Synechococcus elongatus PCC 11801: one gene and its partner. The protein of the gene in region 1 interacts with the protein of each later gene in a pairwise test. Links are inferred from orthologs where the notes say so. Each region holds a gene or a part of one and is shown on either strand. Other genes may lie near its edges.

What was found.
Region 2: the proteins of rplK (region 1) and prmA interact in binary tests that used the Escherichia coli proteins (3 or more experiments, as listed by UniProt). The link is inferred for Synechococcus elongatus PCC 11801 from one-to-one orthologs.

The regions. Positions count from the first base shown.
Region 1 is NZ_CP030139.2:2,456,693-2,468,510, reverse strand. What follows is about bases 9,007-11,818. They hold rplK (50S ribosomal protein L11), read left to right. Parts: upstream 9,007-10,105; coding sequence 10,106-10,531; downstream 10,532-11,818. Other genes in these bases: rplJ (50S ribosomal protein L10), read left to right, coding at 11,545-11,818; rplA (50S ribosomal protein L1), read left to right, coding at 10,603-11,316; nusG (transcription termination/antitermination protein NusG), read left to right, coding at 9,505-10,098; secE (preprotein translocase subunit SecE), read left to right, coding at 9,227-9,472; clpB (ATP-dependent chaperone ClpB), read left to right, coding at 9,007-9,122. Also shown: DOP62_RS12335 (peroxiredoxin), read left to right, coding at 1-356; DOP62_RS12330 (fumarate reductase/succinate dehydrogenase flavoprotein subunit), read left to right, coding at 485-2,392; DOP62_RS12325 (ABC transporter ATP-binding protein), read right to left, coding at 2,423-4,189; eno (phosphopyruvate hydratase), read right to left, coding at 4,432-5,724; gloA (lactoylglutathione lyase), read left to right, coding at 5,934-6,347; more of clpB, read left to right, coding at 6,435-9,006. UniProt on the Escherichia coli protein: Forms part of the ribosomal stalk which helps the ribosome interact with GTP-bound translation factors.
Region 2 is NZ_CP030139.2:205,637-217,642, forward strand. The notes cover bases 1-3,000. They hold prmA (50S ribosomal protein L11 methyltransferase), read right to left. Parts: upstream 1,951-3,000; coding sequence 1,051-1,950; downstream 1-1,050. Other genes in these bases: argS (arginine--tRNA ligase), read right to left, coding at 1-179; petF1 (ferredoxin), read right to left, coding at 503-802; serA (phosphoglycerate dehydrogenase), read right to left, coding at 1,950-3,000. In the rest of the region: more of serA, read right to left, coding at 3,001-3,593; DOP62_RS01060 (hypothetical protein), read left to right, coding at 3,664-4,176; DOP62_RS01065 (photosystem II S4 domain protein), read left to right, coding at 4,177-4,956; DOP62_RS01070 (DUF2252 domain-containing protein), read left to right, coding at 5,325-6,713; twin-arginine translocase subunit TatC, read right to left, coding at 6,812-7,531; DOP62_RS01080 (type 1 glutamine amidotransferase), read right to left, coding at 7,741-8,421; DOP62_RS01085 (chaperonin family protein RbcX), read right to left, coding at 8,411-8,842; DOP62_RS01090 (succinate dehydrogenase/fumarate reductase iron-sulfur subunit), read right to left, coding at 9,002-9,763; modB (molybdate ABC transporter permease subunit), read right to left, coding at 9,824-10,480; modA (molybdate ABC transporter substrate-binding protein), read right to left, coding at 10,486-11,298; polysaccharide pyruvyl transferase CsaB, read right to left, coding at 11,334-12,006. UniProt on the Escherichia coli protein: Methylates ribosomal protein L11.

The DNA of each region.
Region 1 (11,818 bases):
TGGTGCTCTACTTCTATCCCAAGGATGGAACGCCCGGCTGTACCCTGGAAGCCCAGCGTTTTCAACAAGATCAGACGGCCTACGCCGAACGCAATGCCCAAGTGGTCGGAGTCAGTGCCGATGATGTCAGCAGCCATAGTCGTTTCCGGGAGAACGAAGGGCTGTCCTACCCTCTGCTCGCTGATGTCAAAGGCGAAGTCAGCAAGCGCTACGGTTCGTGGCTAGCCCCTTTCAGCCTGCGCCACACCTACATCATCGATCCCGAAGGGGTGCTGCGTGCGAGCTTCACCGCCGTGCGGCCCGTAATCCACAGTAAGGAAGTCCTTGCCAAGCTGGATGAGCTGCAAGCCGCTTAGTTGAGCCAAGCGATCGCGGTGGGACTGCTCCTAGTGCCAGTTATTGGGCTGCGATCGCTGAACAATGACTGGATTCTCACCTGCTAGTCCAGAATCAGAAACAGTGTGATTGCCCCGAGTGTAGTGCTGTGATTCTGGATGCTCGACTGCCCAGTGGCCCCCTAGCTGGGGCTTGGCAGCGCTACCGCGAAACGCTGCCGCTGATCAGTCCGCTGCGCAAGCGACAGTTTGAGGTTTTGGTGGTCGGTACGGGACTGGCCGGAGCCTCTGCTGCCGCATCGTTGGCAGAACAGGGCTACCGAGTCAAGGTCTTCACCTATCACGACAGTCCGCGTCGGGCCCACAGCGTGGCGGCCCAAGGGGGCATTAATGCTGCCAAAAACTACCAGAACGACGGTGACAGCGATTTCCGGCTGTTTGCCGACATGCTTAAAGGCGGTGACTTTCGATCGCGGGAAGCTAACGTCTATCGTCTTGCTGAACTGAGCAGCGCCATCATCGACCAATGTGTCGCGCAAGGTGTGCCTTTTGCTCGCGAATACGGCGGCACCTTAGCCAATCGCACCTTTGGCGGCGTTTTAGTTTCTCGAACTTTCTATGCTCGTGGCCAAACCGGCCAGCAGTTGCTCTATGGGGCTTATGGCGCCTTGATGCGTCAGGTCGCAGCTGGGACGGTGGAATTGCACACCCACGCTGACGTCCTGGATCTGATCACGATTGATGGACAAGCGCGGGGGCTGGTGATCCGCAACCTGCAGACAGGAGATCTGTCTGTCGAGGCGGGCGCAGCCGTTCTGCTCTGTACTGGTGGCTATAGCAACGTCTATTTCCTCTCAACCAACGCAGTCAAGTCCAATGCTTCGGCGACTTGGCGGGCTCACCGTCGAGGGGCGTTCTTTGCCAACCCTTGCTTCACCCAAATTCACCCGACCTGTATTCCCAGTGGTGCGGCCCATCAGTCAAAACTGACCTTGATGAGCGAGAGCCTGCGCAATGATGGCCGCGTTTGGGTGCCTGCACAACCGGGCGATCGCCGATCGCCAGATCAAATCCCTGAAGGCGATCGCGACTACTTTTTGGAAAAGCGCTATCCCCGCTACGGCAACATGGTGCCACGGGATATTGCCTCACGTCAGGCTAAGCGAATTTGCGATCAAGGCTATGGCGTCGAACCGGCGGGACGTGCCGTCTATCTAGATTTTGCCGAGGCGATCGCACGCGATGGCAAGGCCGAAATTCAGCGCAAATACGGCAACCTCTTCGACATGTATGCCCGCATCAGTGGCGAGGATCCCTACGAAACGCCGATGCGGATCTACCCTGCTCCGCACTACACGATGGGCGGGCTTTGGGTGGATTACAACCTGATGAGTAATCTGCCAGGTCTATTCGTGTTGGGCGAAGCCAATTTCTCAGATCACGGAGCCAACCGCTTGGGTGCCAGTGCCTTGATGCAAGGCCTTGCGGATGGCTACTTCATCGCCCCCGCCACCGTCACTGGTTGGTTAGCCAGTCAGTCGCTAACGCCAGTCACCACTGATCATCCTGCCTGCCAAGCTGCACTGGCTGAGGCCCAAGCCCGCATTGACCAATTGCTCGCCGTGCAGGGCGATCGCAGTGTTGATAGCCTGCATCGTGAACTGGGCGAGATTTTGCTGGACGCCTGCGGCATTAGCCGCGATCGCGATCGCTTACTCAAAGCACGGCAGCAGGTTCAACAACTCCAGCAGACATTCCGCGATCAGGTCCGAGTCCCCGGCTCAGCTACCGGTTTGAATCCCGAGTTGGAGAAAGCGCTGCGGCTGGCTGACTTCCTTGAACTGGGTGAGCTGATGATTGTCGATGCCCTGCACCGCGAAGAATCCTGCGGGGCGCACTTCCGGGAGGAATATCAAACCGCAGAAGGTGAAGCGCAGCGGCGGGACGATCAGTTCAGCTATGTTGCCGCTTGGGAATACACCGGAGGAGAGCCCAAACTCCATCAAGATTGCTTGGAGTTCAAGACGTTATTACCGAGTCAACGTAACTATCAGTAATCCCCCAATCTCAGCACAAAGAGGATTAGTTTACGCACAGAGTTCCTCTAATTGCTGACGTTCCCAGAGACTGCGATAGAGCCCGTCAGTTGCTAACAGTTCGCGGTGCGATCCACTCTGCACTAAGTGACCGCGATCGAGGACCAAAATGCGATCAGCCGTTGCTGCCGCTGCTAATTGGTGTGAGATAAAGATCACGGTGCGCTGGCGATCGCGATCGCTATTTAAGGCTTGCAGGATTTGTGTTGCCGTTTGGTTGTCCACACTCGCCAAGGCGTCATCCAAAATCAGCACCGGCGCTTGCAATAACAAGGCTCGGGCTAGAGCGGTTCGTTGGCGTTGGCCGCCCGACAGCGTGATACCGCGTTCGCCAACCAAGGTGTCATAACGACGCGGGAAATTGAGAATTTCGCGATCGATTTGCGCTTGCTCAGCTGCTGTAATAATTTCCGCTTCGCCAGCCTCGGGATTGCCATAACGAATGTTGTCTCGAATCGGCAGGCTAAACAGAAAACTATCCTGGGGGACATAGGCGATCGCCCGTCGCAAACTGTTCAATGACAGTTGCGTAACGTCCATGCCATCCAAGAAGATGCTGCCATTTGGAACATCCAATAGACGGGGCAACGCATTGGCTAACGTTGATTTTCCTGCACCAATTGGCCCTACAATCGCGATCGTTTCGCCAGACTGAACACTAAAGCGAATATCGGAGAGTGCAGGTCGTGGCTGTCCTGGATAGTGAATCGTCAGGCCATCCACTTTAATAGCCCCAGTTAATTCGGATGGCGGCACCACGATCGCTTGGGGATCATCCTGAATTTGGGGCGGATGCTGGAGAATTTCTTCAATGCGATCGACGCTAACTTCACCACGTTGGAAAGCGGTAATCGTAAAGCCAAGCAATGCTGTCGGGAAAACAAGACGCTCGACATAGAGAATTAAGGCGATCAAATCACCCACAGTAATGCGATTACCTTCAATCGCTTGGCCACCTAGCCAGAGCAAAATCAGGAGACTAAAACTCGCTAATCCTTCTAAAAGAGGGAAGAGTAAGTTCCGGGTTTTGGTGAGCTTTAGGTTGGACTTAAGCAGTTTTTGATTACGCCGTCCAAAAGCAGCTCTCTCATTTGCTTCCTGCGCATAGATCTTGATCAGCGAGATACCGCTCATATCCTCTTGGATGAGCTGGCTGATTTCTGACAACTCCTCCTGAACATCTTGCTGTTCTTGTCTCAGTCGCTGGCTAAAAAGCTGAACTAATAACAACAGGATGGGATAAACCGCTAAAGCAGCCAAACTCAGCACTGGATCGATCGCCAACATCAAAGGCAGCGTCAGTGCATAGGCAAAAATTGTGTTGACGAGGCTGAGGACTGCAAAGCCCACCAAGCGGCGAATACTTTCGACATCGCTGGTGGCACGGTTGATCAAATCCCCCAGCGGCATGTTGGCAAAATAAGTGGGTTCTAAACGCAGCAAATGCTCAAATAAGCGCTGCTTCAGATCGAACTCAACCTTACGCCCCACACCAAACAGCAAGATCCGCGAGGCCATGCGGATCAGCCACATCACCGACGCTAAGCCCAAGATGAGGCTGCTGTACTTGATGACATCGCCAAAACCGAGGCCGTCTTGCACGTCATCCACGCAAGTCCGAATGAGCAAGGGCAGGACGACACCCACGCCATTGACGGCCAACAACGCCACCACCCCCAGCAGAGCAGGCCGCCAGTAAGGACGGATGTACTGCCCCAAGATGGCGAGGCGCTGGCGCGAAGAATACGAAACGGACATCCACAGCTCGGTGACGGCAACCTGTTGATCCTAGCGATCGCCAGCAGGGATGTTCCGAAATTGTGCCTCAGCACACTCGACAAAGCGCAAAAAATGCTATCAGAGCTACGTCAAGGCAGGGCAGTGACTTACTTGCGATCGCAGCGCCAAATGCCGTAGCAGGAAATCAACAGCAGGATGAATAGCGGAGCGACCCCCAAGAGATCGCTCCAGTTGCCATCCGTCACCGCAAGAAGCAGCACCTAGCGGCCTTTCGGTCCTAGCCCGATCGCGCCTGCGTAGACTGCGTTTTCACCTAGTGCCGCTTCGATGCGCAGCAAGCGGTTGTACTTGGCGATCCGTTCGCTACGGCTGAGCGAACCAGTCTTGATCTGCCCTGCACGAGTTGCCACCGCCAGATCCGCGATTGTGGTGTCTTCGGTTTCGCCAGAGCGGTGGCTGATCACCGAGCTGTAGCCGTTACGGGTTGCAAGGTCGATCGTGCGCAGCGTTTCGGTCAGGGTACCAATTTGGTTGAGCTTGATCAGCACAGAGTTACCAATGCCTTGATCAATACCCGACTGCAGGCGATCGGGGTTGGTCACAAACAGGTCATCGCCAACCAATTGGATGCCACTGCCGAGCTGCTGGGTCAGGGTTTTCCAGTTGCTCCAGTCATCTTCTTGCAGGCCATCTTCAATCGAGACGATCGGATATTGGCTGACCAGATCGGCCAGGATGCCGATCATGCCAGCAGGCTCGTGGCTGACGCCGTCGCAGGTGTAGAGGCCGTTTTTATAGAACTCGCTGGAAGCGACGTCCATCGCCAAGGCAACCTGCTCGCCGGGCTTGTAGCCTGCAGCTTCGATCGCGGTCAGCAGTAGTTCCAAAGCTTCTTTGTTGGAGCCGAGGTTCGGCGCAAAACCGCCCTCATCACCAACCCCCGTCGCTAAGCCTTTGTCCTTCAGAACTTTGGCGAGAGCATGGAAAACTTCCGCGCCCCAGCGTAGCGCTTCTTTGAACGTTGGCGCACCGACCGGCATGATCATGAACTCTTGGAAGTCCACGTTGTTATCGGCGTGGGCACCGCCATTGATCACGTTCATCATTGGCACGGGCAGCACGTTGGCCAGCGGGCCACCCAAGTAGCGATAGAGCGGCAGATTCAGGCTGGTCGCCGCCGCATGAGCCGTGGCCAAGGAAACGGCCAGAATTGCGTTGGCACCCAGATTTCTCTTATTAGGAGTGCCGTCCAGCGCGATCATGGCCTTGTCGATGCCTTCTTGATCCAGCGCGCTAAAACCGATCAGCGCGTCTTCGATCGCGGTGACATTGTCAACGGCTTTTTGAACGCCTTTGCCGCCATAGCGACTGGGATCGTCGTCCCGCAATTCATGGGCTTCGAAAGTCCCTGTTGAAGCACCACTGGGAACTTGGGCTAAACCGACGGAGCCATCTTCGAGTTGGACTTCTGCTTCAACCGTAGGGCGACCCCGCGAGTCGAGAATTTCGCGGGCTGTGATCGCGGCGATCTGCGTCCCGTAATCGTCTAGCATCGGCGGCAGTCTTCCTTGGCTATGTGACAGTCGAAGCAACAGGGGCACTACAAAAAGCGCATCCCGGAAGTGTGGCGATCGCCGACGTTAAGGACATCAACGAGGCCGTTACAAATCATACCGGCTTGCCTTTCAGGGTTTTGCGTCGCAGCGATCGCGGCGCACTTCCTTCCACAATGGGAAACGAATCTCAGCCGGAGGAACACCTGATGCGATTACTGCATACGATGCTGCGAGTCGGGAATCTGGAGCGATCGCTACAGTTCTACTGCGAGGTCTTGGGCATGCGATTGCTGCGCCGTAAGGACTATCCCGGTGGGGAATTTACCCTGGCTTTTGTCGGCTATGGCGATGAAGCCGATCACACCGTTCTTGAACTCACTTACAACTGGGGCAAGGATCAGTATGAGCTCGGGGATGCCTACGGTCACATTGCGATCGGGGTGGATAATATCTACGCCACTTGCGAAGCCATTCGAGCCCAGGGCGGGAAAATTAGCCGCGAACCGGGTCCGATGAAACACGGCAGTACTGTGATTGCCTTTGTTGAAGATCCCGACGGCTACAAGGTTGAGTTAATTCAAACCGGGACTTCTGGCGCCACTACCCAGCCAGCCGCCTAAGCTTTGAGTCGCGATCGCCAGTCTCAGCCAGCCTGAGATAGTGGAAGTAGGGCGATCGCTTGCCCATCCGTCAGTTTTAGAGCCTCCATGCAGCCCACCGACCCCAATCGTTTTACAGACCAAGCCTGGGATGCGATCGTCGAATCGCAAACTGTGGCTCGCCAACTGCGGCAGCAGCAGTTGGAGGTTGAGCACGTCCTGCTGGCCTTGCTCGATCAGGAGTCGGGGGTTGCGGCGGAAATTTTGGCGAAAGCAGGGGTAGCCGTTGCGAATCTGCGGCAGCCACTTGAGGATTTTGCGCGGCGACAACCTCGTAATGCCACAGGGACTCAGCTCTACCTCGGGCGCGGCCTCGATCGCCTGCTGGATTTAGCGGAACGGGCGCGAGAACTCTGGCAAGACGAGTTCATCGGCGTTGAACATTTGCTGATGGGCTTTGTCGAGGACGATCGGATTGGCCGCCGCCTCTGCCAAGGCTTCAAGCTCGATGCCAAAACGCTGGAGACAACCATTCAGGAGCTGCGATCGCCCGCTGCCGATGAGGCCGAAGCGGAAGAAAGCGAGCCCAGCTATCCTTTCCTCAACAAGTATGGTCGTGATCTGACGGCGCTGGCCGAGCAAGAAAAACTCGATCCGGTGATCGGCCGCGATCTAGAAATTCGTCGCGTCATTCAAGTGCTGTCGCGGCGCAGCAAGAACAATCCCGTGCTGATCGGTGAACCGGGAGTGGGTAAAACTGCGATCGCGGAAGGCTTAGCCCAGCGGATTGTCGCCGGTGAAGTACCGGATTCGCTCAAGCAACGGCGGCTGATCAGCCTCGACATGGGCTCGCTGATTGCTGGCGCGAAATATCGCGGTGAATTCGAGGAGCGGTTGCGGGCAGTTCTGCACGAAGTCACCCACTCCGATGGCCAGATGGTGCTGTTCATCGACGAGTTGCACACCGTCGTCGGAGCTGGCGCGGGTCAGCAAGGCAGCGCCATGGATGCGGGCAACCTGCTCAAGCCGATGCTGGCACGGGGTGAACTGCGCTGTATCGGGGCCACAACGACCGACGAGTATCGCCGCACGATCGAGAAGGATCCGGCCCTAGAACGCCGCTTCCAACAGGTCTACGTCAGCCAGCCCAGCGTCGAAGACACGATCGCGATTCTGCGTGGTCTCAAAGAACGGTACGAAGGCCACCACGGGGTCAAGATTACCGACGGTGCTCTGATGGCCGCAGCCAAACTCTCGCATCGCTACATCAGCGATCGCTTCTTGCCGGACAAGGCGATCGACCTAATCGACGAAGCTTCGGCCCAACTGAAGATGGAGATCACCTCTAAGCCCAGTGAGCTGGAGGATTTGGAACGACGGCTCCTGCAACTGGAAATGGAGCAGCTTTCCCTCAGCGGAGAGAACGGGCAGGCAACAGTTCACAGCGATCGCCTTCAGCAAATCCAAACAGAACTACAGACACTCCAGGAACAACAAGCCCGACTCAATCAGCAGTGGCAGCAGGAAAAACAACTGCTAGAAGAACTGGGCCATCTGCAGGAGGAAGAAGAAACTCTGCGTCAGCAGGTCAATCAGGCCGAGCGCGAACATGACCTCAACAAAGGCGCTGAGCTGAAATTTGGGCAACTGGAAGCCCTGCAACATCAGCGGCAGGCGATCGAGGAACAGATTCAAGCCCTGCACGCCAATGGTCAAACCTTGCTGCGCGAGCAAGTGGAAGAGGCTGATATTGCCGAAATTGTGGCGCGCTGGACCAACATTCCCGTGCAGCGCCTGCTGGAATCGGAACGCCAGAAGCTACTCCAGCTCGAAAGCTTCTTGCACCAACGGGTGATTGGCCAAGATGAAGCGGTCGTCGCTGTCGCTGCCGCGATTCGCCGTGCCCGCGCTGGCATGAAAGATCCCAGCCGCCCGATCGGTTCTTTCCTCTTCCTCGGGCCAACGGGCGTCGGTAAAACCGAACTGGCTCGCGCCCTCGCCAACTGTCTGTTTGATGCGGAAGATGCACTGATCCGCTTCGACATGTCGGAGTACATGGAGAAGAATTCCATCTCGCGGCTAATTGGTGCGCCCCCCGGCTACATCGGCTACGAAGAGGGCGGTCAGCTCTCAGAAGCCATCCGCCGCCATCCCTACGCGGTAGTGCTGTTCGATGAAGTCGAGAAGGCGCACCCCGATGTCTTCAACCTGTTGCTGCAGGTTCTGGATGATGGCCGGATTACCGACTCACAAGGCCGCACCATCGACTTCTGCAACGCCGTGATTGTGATGACTAGCAACATCGGCAGCCAGTTCATTCTGGAAATGGGCGAAGAAGACACCAGCCTCGAAGCTGTGGAGCTGAGAGTACTAGGGGCGCTAAGGCAGCACTTCCGTCCGGAATTTCTCAACCGAATTGACGACACAATCCTGTTCCAGCCACTCTCGCGCAGCCAGCTCCAGCAAATTGTTGACATCCAGTTACAGCGACTGAAACGGCTACTGGCAGAACAGGCGATCGCCCTCACGGTTACACCAGCAGCGGCGGCCAATCTCGCCGATCGTGGCTACGACCCGGTCTACGGGGCACGCCCACTCAAACGAGCAATCCAGCGTTTGGTCGAAAATCCGGTGGCTTCGTTGATTCTCGAGCAGCAGTTTGAAGCCGGCGACTCGCTAATTGTCGATGTGGATGCCGAAGGACAGTTGCAATTTCAAGTCAGTAAACCTGTTGCAGCGACTGTCGTTGAGCCGGATGATAGCCCCGCGATCGAAGTCGAAGCCATTCCCTCCTAGGGGATTTTCCGTTACTCTAGATCCTCGGGTGTTTGTCGGTTTTACCGGCATCCTCGCCGCTGAACTGCCAGCCGGATGCCGTTGCATCCGCAAGAGGACCTTCTGTGAGCAAAAACAACGCAGCCGAAAAAGTACGGAAGAGCAACGTCTCTGACGAGCCCTCTTCTGGTCTCAATCTGGTGAGTTTCCTACAAGAAACTCGGGCCGAACTGAGTAAAGTCGTCTGGCCATCGCGACAGCAACTCATCAGTGAGTCTGCTGCCGTTCTGCTAATGGTCAGTCTCTCGGCCACGTTGATCTACCTGATCAACGAACTGTTCAGTTGGGCGTCTAGTCGCGTATTTGGGTGAACTTCACTGTGACCGACCAATACGAAGAGCATTTGCTCTCCGAAGATGACAGCGTTGCCAGTGAGAAGGCTCGCTGGTACGCCGTTCAAGTGGCCTCAGGTTGCGAAAAACGCGTCAAAGCCACGCTTGAGCAACGGGTACAGACCTTAGATGCGGCTAATCGCATTCTCCAGGTGGAAATTCCCGAAACGCCAATCGTCAAGCTCAAGAAGGATGGCAGTCGTCAATCGGCTGAAGAAAAAGTCTTTCCAGGCTATGTGCTGGTGCGCATGATCCTAGATGACGACGCTTGGCAGATTGTCAGAAACACTCCCCATGTGATCAACTTCGTGGGCGCTGAGCAGAAGCGTCCCTATGGGCGGGGGCGCGGCCACGTCAAGCCGATGCCACTGAGCCCAGGCGAGGTCAGTCGCATTTTCAAGCGTGCTCAAGAGCAAAAACCCACAGTCAAAATCGACCTTGCCGAAGGCGATCAGATTTTGGTGCTCTCCGGGCCCTTCAAAGACTTCGAGGGCACTGTGATCGAGGTCAGTCCAGAACGCAGCAAGCTCAAGGCTCTGCTGTCGATTTTTGGTCGCGACACGCCAGTGGAATTGGAGTTTAACCAGGTTCAGAAGCAGAACTAGTTCTCAGATGGCAAAAAAAGTCGTTGCACTGATTAAGTTGGCTTTGCCCGCTGGCAAGGCTAACCCGGCGCCTCCCGTGGGTCCTGCCCTCGGCCAACATGGCGTCAACATCATGGCCTTCTGTAAGGAGTACAACGCCCGGACCCAAGACAAAGTTGGCTTGGTCATCCCGGTCGAAATCTCCGTTTTTGAAGACCGCAGTTTCACCTTCATCCTCAAAACCCCGCCTGCTTCGGTGTTGATCGCCAAAGCTGCTGGAATTGAGCGTGGTTCGGGTAACCCCAACAAAACCAAAGTCGGCAAAATCACGACCGCGCAACTGCGTGAGATCGCTGAAACCAAACTGCCGGACCTCAACACCAAAAATGTTGAAGCCGCCATGCGCATCGTCGAAGGCACCGCCCGCAACATGGGTGTCACGATCGCCGACTAGGGTCGGGTTCACTGTCGTTCATTCACAAGGAGTGGGGAGAGGCAAGGCCTCGCTAGTACCCCGAAAACACCATGACTCGTAAAGTTTCTCGTCGTCTGCAAGACCTGCAGAAGAAAGTTGAAAAGCGGGCCTACGAGCCCCTCGAAGCGCTGAATTTGCTGAAGGAAACGGCAACCGCCAAGTTTCCTGAATCGGCTGAAGCGCACATCCGTCTTGGCATCGATCCTAAGTACACCGACCAACAACTCCGGACGACCGTTGCGTTGCCCAAAGGCACCGGTCAAACCATCCGTGTTGCTGTCATTGCCCGGGGTGAAAAGGTCGCTGAAGCCAAGGCTGCAGGTGCTGACATTGCCGGTTCTGAAGAACTGATCGAAGAAATCAGCAAAGGCTTCTTGGACTTTGACCTGCTGATTGCGACGCCTGACGTGATGCCGCAAGTGGCAAAACTGGGTCGTCAGCTAGGTCCTCGCGGCTTGATGCCTTCGCCCAAGGGTGGCACGGTCACGTTTGACCTTGAGCAAGCGATCAATGAGTTCAAAGCTGGTAAGCTAGAATTTCGTGCCGATCGCACCGGGATTGTGCACGTCCTGTTCGGTAAAGCTGCCTTTTCGGCCGATGACCTCTTGGCTAACCTCAAAGCCTTGCAGGAAACCATCGATCGGAACCGTCCTTCGGGCGCCAAAGGCCGTTACTGGCGGAGCGTTTATATTTCGGCAACCATGGGACCCGCCATTGAAGTCGACATCAACGCCCTGCGCGACCTGAAGCTGGCTGAAGCCTAAACAGGGTTTAACACTCATTTCTGAGTTAAGAGTATTGCTCAACCGTTGTAACTGAATAGCATTGCCAGAGACAGCAGGTGTTGCCATGCAACTTAAATGTCCTGCCGAGGTAGTCCCCACAGTGTGAGCACTGTTGATCTATTCCGCTCTGGCAACCGAATTTGCCGGAGCTTTTTTGTTGCAAGAGCAAGATTCCATTCCGATTCCCGCCCAGGAGGTGAGATAAAGATGGGAAGAACGCTAGCCAATAAGCAAGACATCGTCACTGAGCTCAAAGGGCTCGTCGATGAAGCGCAAATGGCGTTTGTCGTCGACTACCAAGGTCTGACGGTCGCTGAGATCACTGATCTCCGCAATCGTCTCGAAGCCAGCAACTCTGTCTGCAAGGTGACCAAAAACACCTTGATGCGTCGCGCGATCGCTGATGCCGACGAATGGCAGCCTCTAACCGAATTGCTCAAAGGCACCAATGCCTTTGTGCTGGTCAAAGATGATCCCGGTA
Region 2 (12,006 bases), 2.3 Mb from region 1 along the record:
GCCCGTGGTGGCTGCCCCAGTTGTTTCGCCAGAGACATTGCCACATTTGACTGGTAGTCACCAAACTTGGGGTTTGTGGCTGGAACCAGCAGCGGGTCGATCCCTGCCCACTCAGGACCAAAGCTCGCAGCCAATGCCGCTTGAAAGCGATCGCGAAGTTGCGCGAGAGGGGCAGTCATCACCAAAATCTTGAGCGTTCTGAGGATAATCTCCCCATCATCTCACCGTTAAGTCGTCGGTGACTCCTGGGCGATCGGGGCCGAGGATAGCGTTACCAGCCGTCCTACAGCCTTGGCATCCGGGATTTGTCAGTGCCCATCCTGAGTGAGTCTGGGCGATCCGTCTCAGGATGGTCGGCAGCTCTCGATGGAGAGCGATCGCTTTCCTCCTGTTGGGTATGACGAGCAGTTCCTATTCCAGTCCAGCCACAAAAAAGCGACCTTCAACATAGAAGGTCGCTATGAAATGCAGATTCTAAAAATTGAGACAGCTGAAGAGCAACCTAGTAGAGGTCTTCTTCGCGGTGGGTTTCGATGGTGACGTCAGAGGTCGGATAGGCGACGCAGGTCAGGACGAAGCCAGCTGCAATTTGGTCGTCATCCAAGAAGGATTGATCCGATTGGTCGACGGTACCGGAGACGACTTTACCGGCGCAGGTCGAGCAAGCGCCAGCGCGGCAGGAGTAAGGCAGGTCAATGCCTTGCTCTTCAGCGGCGTCCAAGATGTAGGTGTCGTCAGCCACGTCGATCGTCGTGTTCAAGCCTTCGGCAGCATTGACGAGCGTAACCTTGTAGGTTGCCATGAGCGTGTCCTCTATCGCTTTGGGGGTGGCAGAGCTCATCGATTGACAGCCTGCCCGTACCTTTCCCATTGATACTATGGGTTGCCCAAGGGCGAACTGTGCAGAGAGAAATGCTATCAATCGCCTCGCAAGACATAAGGGAACATTATCTCTTGCGGCAAGGGCGTTATCCCAACATTCCTAGGGTTAATCGCGGCTTAAACTCAACTCGCTCCCAAAGAGCTGTCAAAGTTAAGCATTAGCGAGATTTATCGTTCTGGCTGAAAATCAGCAACCAGACGGCACCAGTCCCCTTGGCTAGCCTGCCCACGAATCACCCAGCCATACTCCTCGAGCGTGGCGCTGACACTGTCCGCTTGGCTGGTCAGCAAACCACTGAAAATTGCCCAACTGCCAGGGCTCGCTAACTCCGAAAGCGTTGGCGTTAGGGCTTGGATGATGTGCGCCAAGATGTTGCACAAAAAGCCGTCAAACCGGACACCTTGGGCATGGAGAGGCTGGAGTTGATCAGCGCTACCAATCGCGGTCCAAAAGCGATCGCCTTCCAGATCATTTAAGGCGGCGTTGGACTGAGTCGCCCCCACAGCGAGAGGATCAGTATCCACCGCATAGACCTGTTTGGCCCCGAGCAGCAGAGCCCCGATCGCCAAAATCCCAGAGCCGCAGCCGACATCCGCAATCACTTTGTCAGCAACGGGAACCGTTTCCAGTCCCTCCAAACAAAGCTGAGTGGTGGGATGGGCTCCGGTGCCAAAGGCGGTGCCAGGATCGAGCCGCAGCAATAGGCGATCGCTCGGTTCTGGCTCCAGCCAAGCCGGCTGAATCAAGAAGCGATCGCCTAGTTCTTGGGGTTGCCAGTGGCGTTTCCAGCTCTCAGACCAATCCTCTTCATCGAGGGTCTGCCAGCTCAAACTGGGCGTGGGCAAGCCAAGATCTGCAGCATCAGCGCTGATTTCCTGCAGGAGGCGATCGCGAATCGTCTCCTCCCACAATTCCGCTGGAAAGTAGCTGTGAACCTGCAGCGTTTGGGCTTTGCTTTCACAGACAAAGCCCCGTCCGCCCGCCTCCGACAGCCGCCAGTAGAGCAGGTCTTCCAGTAGGGGATCGCAGCTGACCTCGACCTGCCACCAAGATTGACTGATCGGCACTAGAGCACCACCGTGTAGGCGTCACTGATGCCGGCTACCTTGGTGATTTCCGCCAAGATGCCCTCGGGCAGCGGATCATCCAAGCTCAGCACCATGACCGCATCGCCACGCACAATCCGGCGGCCGACTTGCATGCTGGCAATGTTGACGTTGAAGCTGCCGAGCAGTGAGCCAATTTTGCCGATGATGCCGGGCATATCACGGTGGCGCGTGAACAGCATGTAGCGGCTGGGCGGCACGTTGACCGGGAACTCATCGACGTTGGTGATCCGAATTTCGCCATCGCCGAGCAGTGCACCCATGACGCGGTGTTCGCCGTTAGAGCCCGTTGCCATCAGCTGCAGCGAACCGCCTGCATAGTCATCACGCACCGATTCGTCGCGGGTTTCGATGATGCGAATGCCCCGCTCTTTGGCCTCGATCATGGCGTTGACGTAGTTGACCCGCTCGCGCAGGGCTTGGGTCAGCAACCCTTTGAGTGCTGCAATCACGATCGGCTGGCTCTGTTGTGCTGCCAGTTCCCCTTGCAGGCGTACCGTCAGTTGTTCCAAGCGACCGCCTGCCACTTGGCTGAGCAGATTGCCGAGGGTTTCTGCAAGCTGCAGGTAAGGGCGCAGTTTCTCGAGAACATCGGGATAGAGGCCGGGGATGTTGACCGCTGATCGCGCCGGCAGACCCAGCAACACATCACGGATTTGCTCCGCCACATCAACAGCAACATTGACTTGCGCTTCTGTGGTTGAAGCCCCAAGGTGCGGCGTCAGGATCAAGTCTTTGCCCAAGGCGCGCAATGGTGAATCGGCTTGCAGCGGTTCCTGTTCGAACACGTCGAGGGCGGCCCCACCAATTTTTCCAGCAGCGATCGCATCCGCTAGCGCTTGCTCATCGATCACACCGCCCCGAGCACAGTTGATGATCCGAGTCGTCGGCTTCATCTTCGCCAAGGTCTCGGCGTTGATCAGGTTGGCGGTTTCCGGCGTTTTAGGGATGTGGAGGGTGATGTAGTCCGCTTCTTGGAAGAGGATGTCCAGCTCCACCAGCCGAGCGCCGATCTGCTCTGCCCGTTCCGCCGAAATGAAGGGGTCATAGGCCAGTAGTTTCATGCCCATGGCCTTGGCAACGGTGGCAACGTGGGAACCGATTTTGCCCAGACCAACGACGCCGAGGGTTTTCTTATAGACTTCGGTGCCGACGAAGCTCTTGCGATCCCAGACGCCCGATTTGGTTGAAGCGTTGGCGTCGGGAATATGTCGCGACAGCGACAGCATCATCGCCAGGGTGTGTTCTGCTGCTGCGATCGTGTTGCCTTCCGGCGAGTTCACGACCACAATGCCGCGGCGAGTGGCAGCTGGCACATCGACGTTATCGACGCCAACCCCAGCTCGACCGATAATCCGCAGCTTTTGCCCCGCCTCGATCACTTCTGCGGTGACGCGGGTGCCCGATCGCAGCATCAGCGCGTCGTAGTCGCCAATAATCTGCGCCAGTTCGGACGGCGACAATCCCGTCTTGACGTCTACTTGAGCGACTTGCGAGAGAATGTCGAGACCGACCTGATCGATTGGATCAGAGACCAGAACCTTGGGCATGGCGAGACAACGAGCGACAGGGACGGGCGATCGCAGATCAGCCCAATCATTCATTCTATGAGTAGGTGGCCTTGCCGATGCCCCTGCTGTTGAAGAGTCCGCTGCTCCCTTGCTACTGAAACCTATGACTTATCTCATTGCTGTCCTGCGCGATCGCTCTACCGTGGAAGCCGCCTGCGCTGCTTTGGCAGAAACCGGCTGGTCCAGTGACTTCTGGAGCGTGGTTGGCGAAGGCTGGGAGAGTAGCGATCGCTTTGGTCTGCTCAACCCCAAAGAGCGATCGCGGCAACGGGTGCGTTGGATGGCAACGTGGCTCGTGCCCTTTGGCTTTGCGGGCGGCTTGGTCTTTAGCAAGATCACGGGTTTGGAAACCTTTGCTTGGGCAGGTCCGGTCGGCAATGACTTGGTGGGTGGCGTCTTGGGTGCCCTATCGGGCTTGATGGGTAGCGCCTTTATCGGCGGTGGCTTCGGCGTGGGTAACTTGTCGGGCTTTGACCCGCTACCGTTCCGCAACCGACTAGAAGAAGGCAAATTTGTGCTGATTTTGCGGGGCAATGATGCCGTGACCACCCAAGCGTGGCGCCTATTGCGATCGGTCGATCCGGAGTCCTTACAAACCGTCGAGGAGAGTCTGTAGATGTTGCCGCGTCAAGAGTTGCTCGCTGGGGCTGACAATCGCGATTGTTTAGCGCGGTTGATTGACCTAGCTGAACAATCGATTCGAACTTGGGAACCGGCGATCAGTGATTTTCTCTCACCGCCCGAGTTGGCTGAAGCGCAAGAACGACTGGGACGACTGACGGAATTACAGCTATTGCCTTGGGGCGGCTATCCGCAGGCGGAACGGCAGCGCTTGGCGATCGCTCGTAGCGAAATGCCCTTGGAAGTTGAGCAAATTGCGATCGCGGCTGTAGAAATCGCTGGCAACTTCCTGTTCGACCCGGCTAGCCATCGTGACTTTTTGGGGTCTTTGCTCGGCACAGGTCTTGTCCGCGAAAAAGTGGGCGACATCCTCGTCTTGGGCGATCGCGGTGCCCAAGCCTTAGTCATGCCAGAACTGGTTGAATTTCTGGGCCTGCACCTGACTCAAGTTCGCAGCGTGCCGGTCAAGGTGCGTGAAATTCCGCTGGCAGAGCTGCGAGTACCGGCCCCGCGTGTCAAGCAGCTGACAACGGTGGAAGCCTCCCTGCGGCTAGATGCGATCGCCTCTGCAGGCTTTGGCCTCTCACGCAGCAAAATGGTCGACTTGATTAGTGGCGGCGATGTGCGCGTCAACTGGAAGTCTGTGACTCAGCCCAGTACACAACTGAAAAGTGGCGATTTAGTGACGGTGCGCGGCAAGGGGCGCCTCAGTGTTGGCGAGATTCAAGTCACCAAGAAAGAACGCTATCGCCTTGAACTAACGCGCTACGTTTAGAACTCGATCAATCAGCACTGCTACTGGATGATTCGTAGTAATTGCAGATTGAACAGTCGTTGCTCCACCTCCTGCCACCCAACAAGTCCCTGTGACAGGTGAGGCTTGACTACTGGTTAAAAGCTTGTAGGTCTTATCAAAACCAATTAATTATTTGACTGCGGGTAAAAACCTCGCTGCTAACGTGACCGTTATTTCACATTTAATACGATTTCTCTACAAGCACTGCACCTCAATCAAGCTTGGTGAATACTAAGGCTCAAGCTTGAAGTTAATGATTCATCGCCAAGATATGTCTTGCCGACCTCATCTTGGCTCACTGTCTTCATCGGTTGAATATTGATAAGCCCTTGAGAAGGAGTGATTGAATGCCTGGCAAGGATAAAGAAGATAGCTTAGCAGTAGCTCAGTTTCATGTACGGGCCGAACGAATTGCTGCAGGGAAGACAATTCGGAAAAAGCTTCCTCGTGCCGATCACGCGGACTGGAAAATCACCAATAATCGGCGTGATCCGATCGCAATCCTAGAGGAATCTAACCAAGGGCGTATGCCGGAGTTGATTCCCATTCGTTATGGGCGAATGCTGCGCAGTCCTTTCACCTTTTTAAGAGGATCTGCAGCAATCATGGCTCATGATTTGGCAACAACTCCCAATACTGGCATTCATGTACAAGCCTGTGGTGATTGTCACCTGTTAAATTTTGGCTTCTTCGCAACACCAGAGCGAAACCTTGTTTTTGATATCAATGATTTTGACGAGACCCATCCAGCGCCTTGGGAATGGGACATTAAGCGTCTTGTTGCGAGCTTCATTCTCGCCGGGAGAGACAATCAAATTACAGACAAGGACTCGCAATCAATTGCTGCTGCTTGTGTCCGCTCCTATCGAGAACATCTGCGGGCTTATTCGCGCATGAGCCCCTTAGAGGTTTGGTATAAGCGCATCGATGTTAAAGAACTGATTGCAATGTCTCCAAATGAGAAAATCAAAAAATATCGAGAGAATTTAGCCGAACGAGCTCGCAAGCGGGTGATTGAGTATTTGTTCCCCAAAATTGTCACCATTAAAAATGGGAAGCATCAATTTGTCGATCAGCCCCCGATTCTCTTTCATGTCCCTGATGAGGATATTCAACAACGCGTGATGAGTGGTCTTGAGACCTATCGTCAAACCCTGTCTGAAGAGCGCCGTGTGCTTTTTGATCGCTATCAATTAGAAGACTACGCAATGAAAGTTGTGGGGATCGGCAGTGTTGGAACTCACTGTAGTATTGCTCTCTTATTTTCTGAAGAGAATCATCCATTGATTTTGCAAGTGAAAGAAGCACGTCGATCCGTCCTAGAGCCTTATACGCAGCCCTGTCGCTATGAGAATCAAGGACAGAGAGTGGTTGTTGGCCAGCGGTTAATGCAGTCTTCGAGTGACATCTTTTTAGGCTGGGCGCGATCGGAACGGGGCCGCGACTACTATGTTCGCCAACTACGGGATATGAAGCTCTCCTTACCAATCACGGGGATTGCCGCGGATCAACTCTATCGATATGCCGAGTTCTGCGGTTGGAGTCTGGCTCGTTCCCACGCAAAGGCTGGTGATGCAGCAACGATCAGTGGCTATCTCGGTAAGGGAGACTCCTTTGATCAGGCGCTGGCAAAGTTTGCCTTAGCTTACGCAGATCAGACGGAGAAAGACTACGACGCTTTGGTACAGGCTGTCACAAGCGGCAGGATTGAGGCGATCGTCGAAGAGGACCTTTGAACGCTCTCTTGCCGATCCTCACGATAGACAGAGTTCTCAAAACTCTTGAGCGTTTCCTGTCTTATTGGATCTCGGATCTGGCTGACCTGTAGTGATTTTTAGACCTCTGTTGAAACCTCTTCCTCAGAGCGATCGCCACACCAAAGCTTGACGAGGAGCGTGCCAAACAAATACAACGCCGTCACCGCACCGGCCAGCAAACTCTGTGTCAGAGGATCTGTCGAGGGGGTGAGCACGGCACCCAAGACTACGGCCGCTAGCAGGACATAGCGCCAGCCTGCCAACATCTGCTGGGCATCAATAATCCCGAGCGCTCCCAAAATGAGCTGCACCACGGGCACTTGAAAGGCCAGTCCCGTACTGAACAGCAGCAGCAACACAAACTCGAAGTAGCGTTCGATTGACCAGATCTGCTCAACCACATCAGCGCCATAGCTGGCAAAGAAGTTGAGCGCTGCCGGAATGAGCAGCCAGTAGGCAAAGCCCAGCCCCGCCCAAAACAGTACCGAGGACCCCAAGATCACAGGAGTCACAATGCGTCGTTCGCGTCGCGTCAGCCCCGGTAAAACAAAGCGAATGACGTGATAGAGAATAATCGGGCTGGCCAGCAGCAGGCCGCTATAGCCCGCTACCTTGAGCGAGACAAAGAAGAATTCACCCGGCGACAGTTGCAGGAAGCGAATCCCTTGGGCAGGGCGCTCCAAAAAAGCGACGAGAGGACGTACGCCCGCAAAGCAAGCGATCGCGCTGACAACCACTGCAGCCAGGCTATAGAACAGACGCTGCCGCAGTTCTTCTAGGTGATCGAACAGCGACATTTCCACATCGTCTTCGGGCAGCGAGTCTGAATCTGGCTCGAGTCCCGGCTCAGGGGTCGGTGGCTCTGAGGGACGATAGAGAGTCGGCGCTGCCGAAGCTTCCAGGTCGGATGGGGGTGGCGTCATGGTTCACCAGCGCAGCAGTCTTATCCATTGTGAAGTACCTCGCCACAATGCGAGAGACCTGCTTGTAAGGGGGCGATCGCGGCTTAAAAACCCAAATGCGTCAGTAGGGCGAACAGAACGGCATGGTTACTGGGACAGCGATCGCTCCCAGCCAAGATTTGCTCAGCCGATTGAATGAAGGGAGCCGGACGCAGATCCGCTGCTGCCGCTTGGGTGATGGTCGCGAGTGCGTCGGGGGTCATTTCCAGATGACACTGCAGCCCCAGAATGCGATCGCCCCAGAGGAAGCCCTGTTGAGGACAGACGGCACTTTGCGCCAGGGGGATAGCGGCTGGTGGCAATGAAAATTGATCGCCATGCCAATGAAACGCCATCAATTCTGGAGGGATGCCGGCGATCGCTTGGGCTTGAGCACTGAACTGAATCGGAAACCAGCCGATTTCTGGTTCGGGGCCGGGGGCAACGGTCGCTCCCAAGGCTTGAGCCAAGAGTTGGGCCCCCAAGCAAATGCCGACCAGCGTTTTATTCGCTGCGATCGCAGTTTTTAACCACTGCTTTTCGGTCAGCAGCCAGGGATACGCCTCGATCTGATCGACATTCATCGGCCCGCCCATCAAAATGGCCGCGTCGCGATCGCGCCAGTCGGGCAGTGGATCACCAGCAGTCAGCAGGGTTGTCGAGAGCATATGACCGCGCTCGATTAGCCAAGGAGCGATCGCAGCTGCTCCCTCAAAGTCAATGTGTTGAACAATTTCAATCCGCATGGGAGGCATTAGGAGCGTCGTCAGCAGTCGCTGCATCAGTGGGGCGATCGACATCCTCGGATGAGGGCAAGCTGGGCTCAGCCCCCAGACGGGTCAACCGTTCCAACAAGGCACGGCGATGATTAATATTCGCCTCATGAATCTGGGCGATCGTCATCTCCGGTAGGTAATCGAGAATATGTTCGGCCAGATGCTCACGCACCGTCATCACCCGCAGTGCCAATTCGCGATCGTGGTCTAGCAAAGCAGTGAGGTAGGCTTCACCATCTTGAAACGAGAACTCAGCCGAAAAGACCTGCAGCCGATACGCACCGGCTGGATTCGTTTCGGCCAGTTGATCGCGGATAACGCACACGGCCTGATAGGTCAGATAGTTGACCAACATCCGGGCCGTATCGCGGCTGATGCGGGGCATCTCCATCGGCTTCGCCCTCTGCGTTGACGCCATCCTAAAGGCTGCACCCTCAAATTGCAGCAACGCCGCTGCCCACGGAGTCGAGCGATCGCAGTGAACGACAGGATGGGTTAGCTCAACCTCTGCCGGATAGAAGGGTGAGTAGCCAGTGGCGAAAAAGTTTAGTTAGCTGTTTTGCCAGCGGGCCTGCCAGTATTGGCGTTGCATGCGACTGATCCAGTCAGCAGAAATTTCCTTGGGGCAAACCGCCTGACATTCCAAGAGGCTGCTACAGCTCCCAAACCCTTCGGCTTCCATCTGCATCACTAGGCGCAGCACTCGTTGCGATTGTTCGGGTTGACCTTGGGGCAGGAGAGAGAGATGCGCCAGTTTCGCTGCGGTAAACAAACTGGCTGAAGCATTTTTGCAGGCTGCGACACAAGCACCACAACCAATACAAACCGCGGCATCAAAGGCCTGTGCAGCCTCTGCCTGACTGATCAGAATTGCATTGGCTTCAGGAGCATTCCCAGTGTTTACCGAGCAGTAGCCACCGGCTTGAATAATGCGATCGAGGGCACTGCGATCGACGACTAAGTCTTTAACGAGGGGAAAGGCTTGGGCTCGCCAAGGTTCCAGCGTCAGACAGTCTCCCGATCGAAAATGACGCAGATAGAGTTGGCAGACACTCGTTCCAGCCAGAGGGCCGTGGGCTTGACCGTTGACTAAAAAACCACAGGAGCCACAGATGCCTTCCCGACAGTCATGGTCGAAGGCGATCGGCTCTTCTCCTTGAATAATCAGCTGCTCATTCAGGGCATCCAAGGCTTCCAGCAACGACAGATCTGCCGAGACTTGCTGGAGTGTATAGGTCTGGAACTGGCCGGGAGCTTCAGCGGAGGCTTGCCGCCAAATTTTAAAGTTCAGGTCGAGAACGGCACTGGGCATGGGAGCGATCGCCGGTAATACAGTCCCGCTGAAGAAGGACGGCAGGGAGTCTGAGTCGTTCTAGCGTAAGGCTTGCCAAGCATTGACAGCAACAACACCGCAGTAGGCTGTGCAGAGAATAATCACAGTCCAGAACCAAGCCTCTTGGGTTTGTCCGGCTTCTACAGCAAAGTAGATGGCCATGGGCATGGTTTGTGTTTGGCCAGGAATATTGCCTGCCACCATCAATGTGGCGCCAAACTCCCCAAGTGCCCGCGCAAATGACAGGACTGTGCCTGCCAAAATTCCGGGCATGGCAGCTGGCAGTGCAATACAAAAAAAGACTTCCATTTCAGAAGCGCCATCGAGTCGGGCTGCATCCAAAAGCAGTCCGTCAATTTGCTCAAAGGCACCGAGTGCAGAGCGATACATCAGTGGAAAGGCAACAATACTGGCGGCGATCGCAGCACCAACGGGTGTAAAAACAATTTGCAAGTCATATTGCGCTAGAAGCTGTCCGATCGCGCTGTTCTTCCCCAAAAGCATCAAGAGGATAAAACCGACGACTGTCGGCGGCATAATCAACGGCGCAATTAGACAGCTTTCAATGAGCGATCGCGCCTTGCCGCGATAGTGACTCATCTGGTAGGCAGCCACGGTACCCAACCCCAGCACCACCAGGGTCGCTGAGAGCGAAATATTGAGCGAAACCCAGATCGGCGAGCCAAGATCAAACATCGGCGTTAGGCTGCTGGCCGACCAAAACCATAGCGTTGAAAGATGGTTTGGGCTGGCTCACGCTTGAGAAATTCCAGATATTGCTGAGCCTGAGGTAGCGATCGGCTCGAGCGGACAATGGCTATCGGATAAACAATTGGGGAGTGCAGCGAGCGATCGGCAACACCCACAACCGCAACCTTGCTCGACGCTTGAGCATCCGTCCAATAGACAATGCCAGCATCGACATTACCCGTTTCCACCGCCGTCAAGACGGCTTTCACATTATTGCTAAGCACGAACTTGGGTCGTACCTGATCTAGAATCCCAAGATTTTGCAGCACTTCGAGGGCATAGTGACCCGCTGGAACGCTTCGCGGTTCGCCAATGGCCAGTCGTTTGATCTGGGGTTGGACTAAATCTTGAAAGCGAGCCACAGATGAAAGTGCTGTCTTCGGGACAACCAGCACCAGTTGGTTGGTCAGTAGATTCGATCGCGTGTCCGTCAGAATTAACCCTTGATCTTGAAGCGCCTGCATTTGCTTTTCTGCAGCGGCAATCAAAATATCAATCGGTGCCCCCTGCTCGATTTGCCGTTGTAAAACGCCAGAAGCCGCAAACGTATAGCGAATGGAGACATTGGCCAGGTCGGGAGAGTCGAGCGCCGCGATCGCCTGCAGTGGATTTTGCAAACTCGCCGCCGCCGCCACCAGCAGGGATGAGGAGGGCTGGGAAGAAGACTGAGGGGTCAGCCGTGGCCCCATCAGCTGCAATCCCAAGATGACAGCGATCGCACTCAGCCCTATCAGCAGCCCATAGTGCCACTGCCTCCTGCTCATCTGCCGTAAAGACTCACTGAATCAGGCATCGTCGTTTAGATAATCAGCGCTTGGCGATGCACCTCGACCTGCTGCCGAAGATCCGCGATCGCCTCTGGACGAATCGGGTCAGTCTGCCAAGCTTGGAGCCAGGCTGCCGCGATCGCCTCAGCCGAGTCCGGAATATCCGGCAAATCCCAGCCCGGTTGCTCCAGCGCATCCAAGAAACGGCGCACTTTGGGGTCATAGCTGAGGCCAAAACAGCGATTCCCCGCCGCTGCTGCCATCACGAGCCCGTGGAAGCGCATCGCGATCGTCAATCGGACGGACTGGAAATAACTCAAGAGCTGACGCGGGTGCTGCCAATCCACCACCTGCGCTTGGGGAATGACGCTTGCCCAAGCTTCTGCGAGGGGTCGATCTTGCTGATGGTGAAAGGGAATCAGCAGCACAGGTGCTTGGGTTTGTGCTTGCAGCGCAATCAAGGCTGTTTTCAGGCGATCGCTGCGTTCAGGCGTCAAATCTGCATGGGGGCGTAGACAAACCGCGATCGCTTCTTGGCTGGATAACGGTTGATCCAGCGGCAGAGGGTCCAAAGCCCAGACGGGATCAGGGGCGATCGCAGCGGCAATCCCCCAGTCTTCTAGCAAGGCTGCCGAGCCGCGATCGCGCACCGTGATGCGATCGCAATGCTGGAAGGTTTTCCGCGCGAGCCAGCGGGTACGTTTG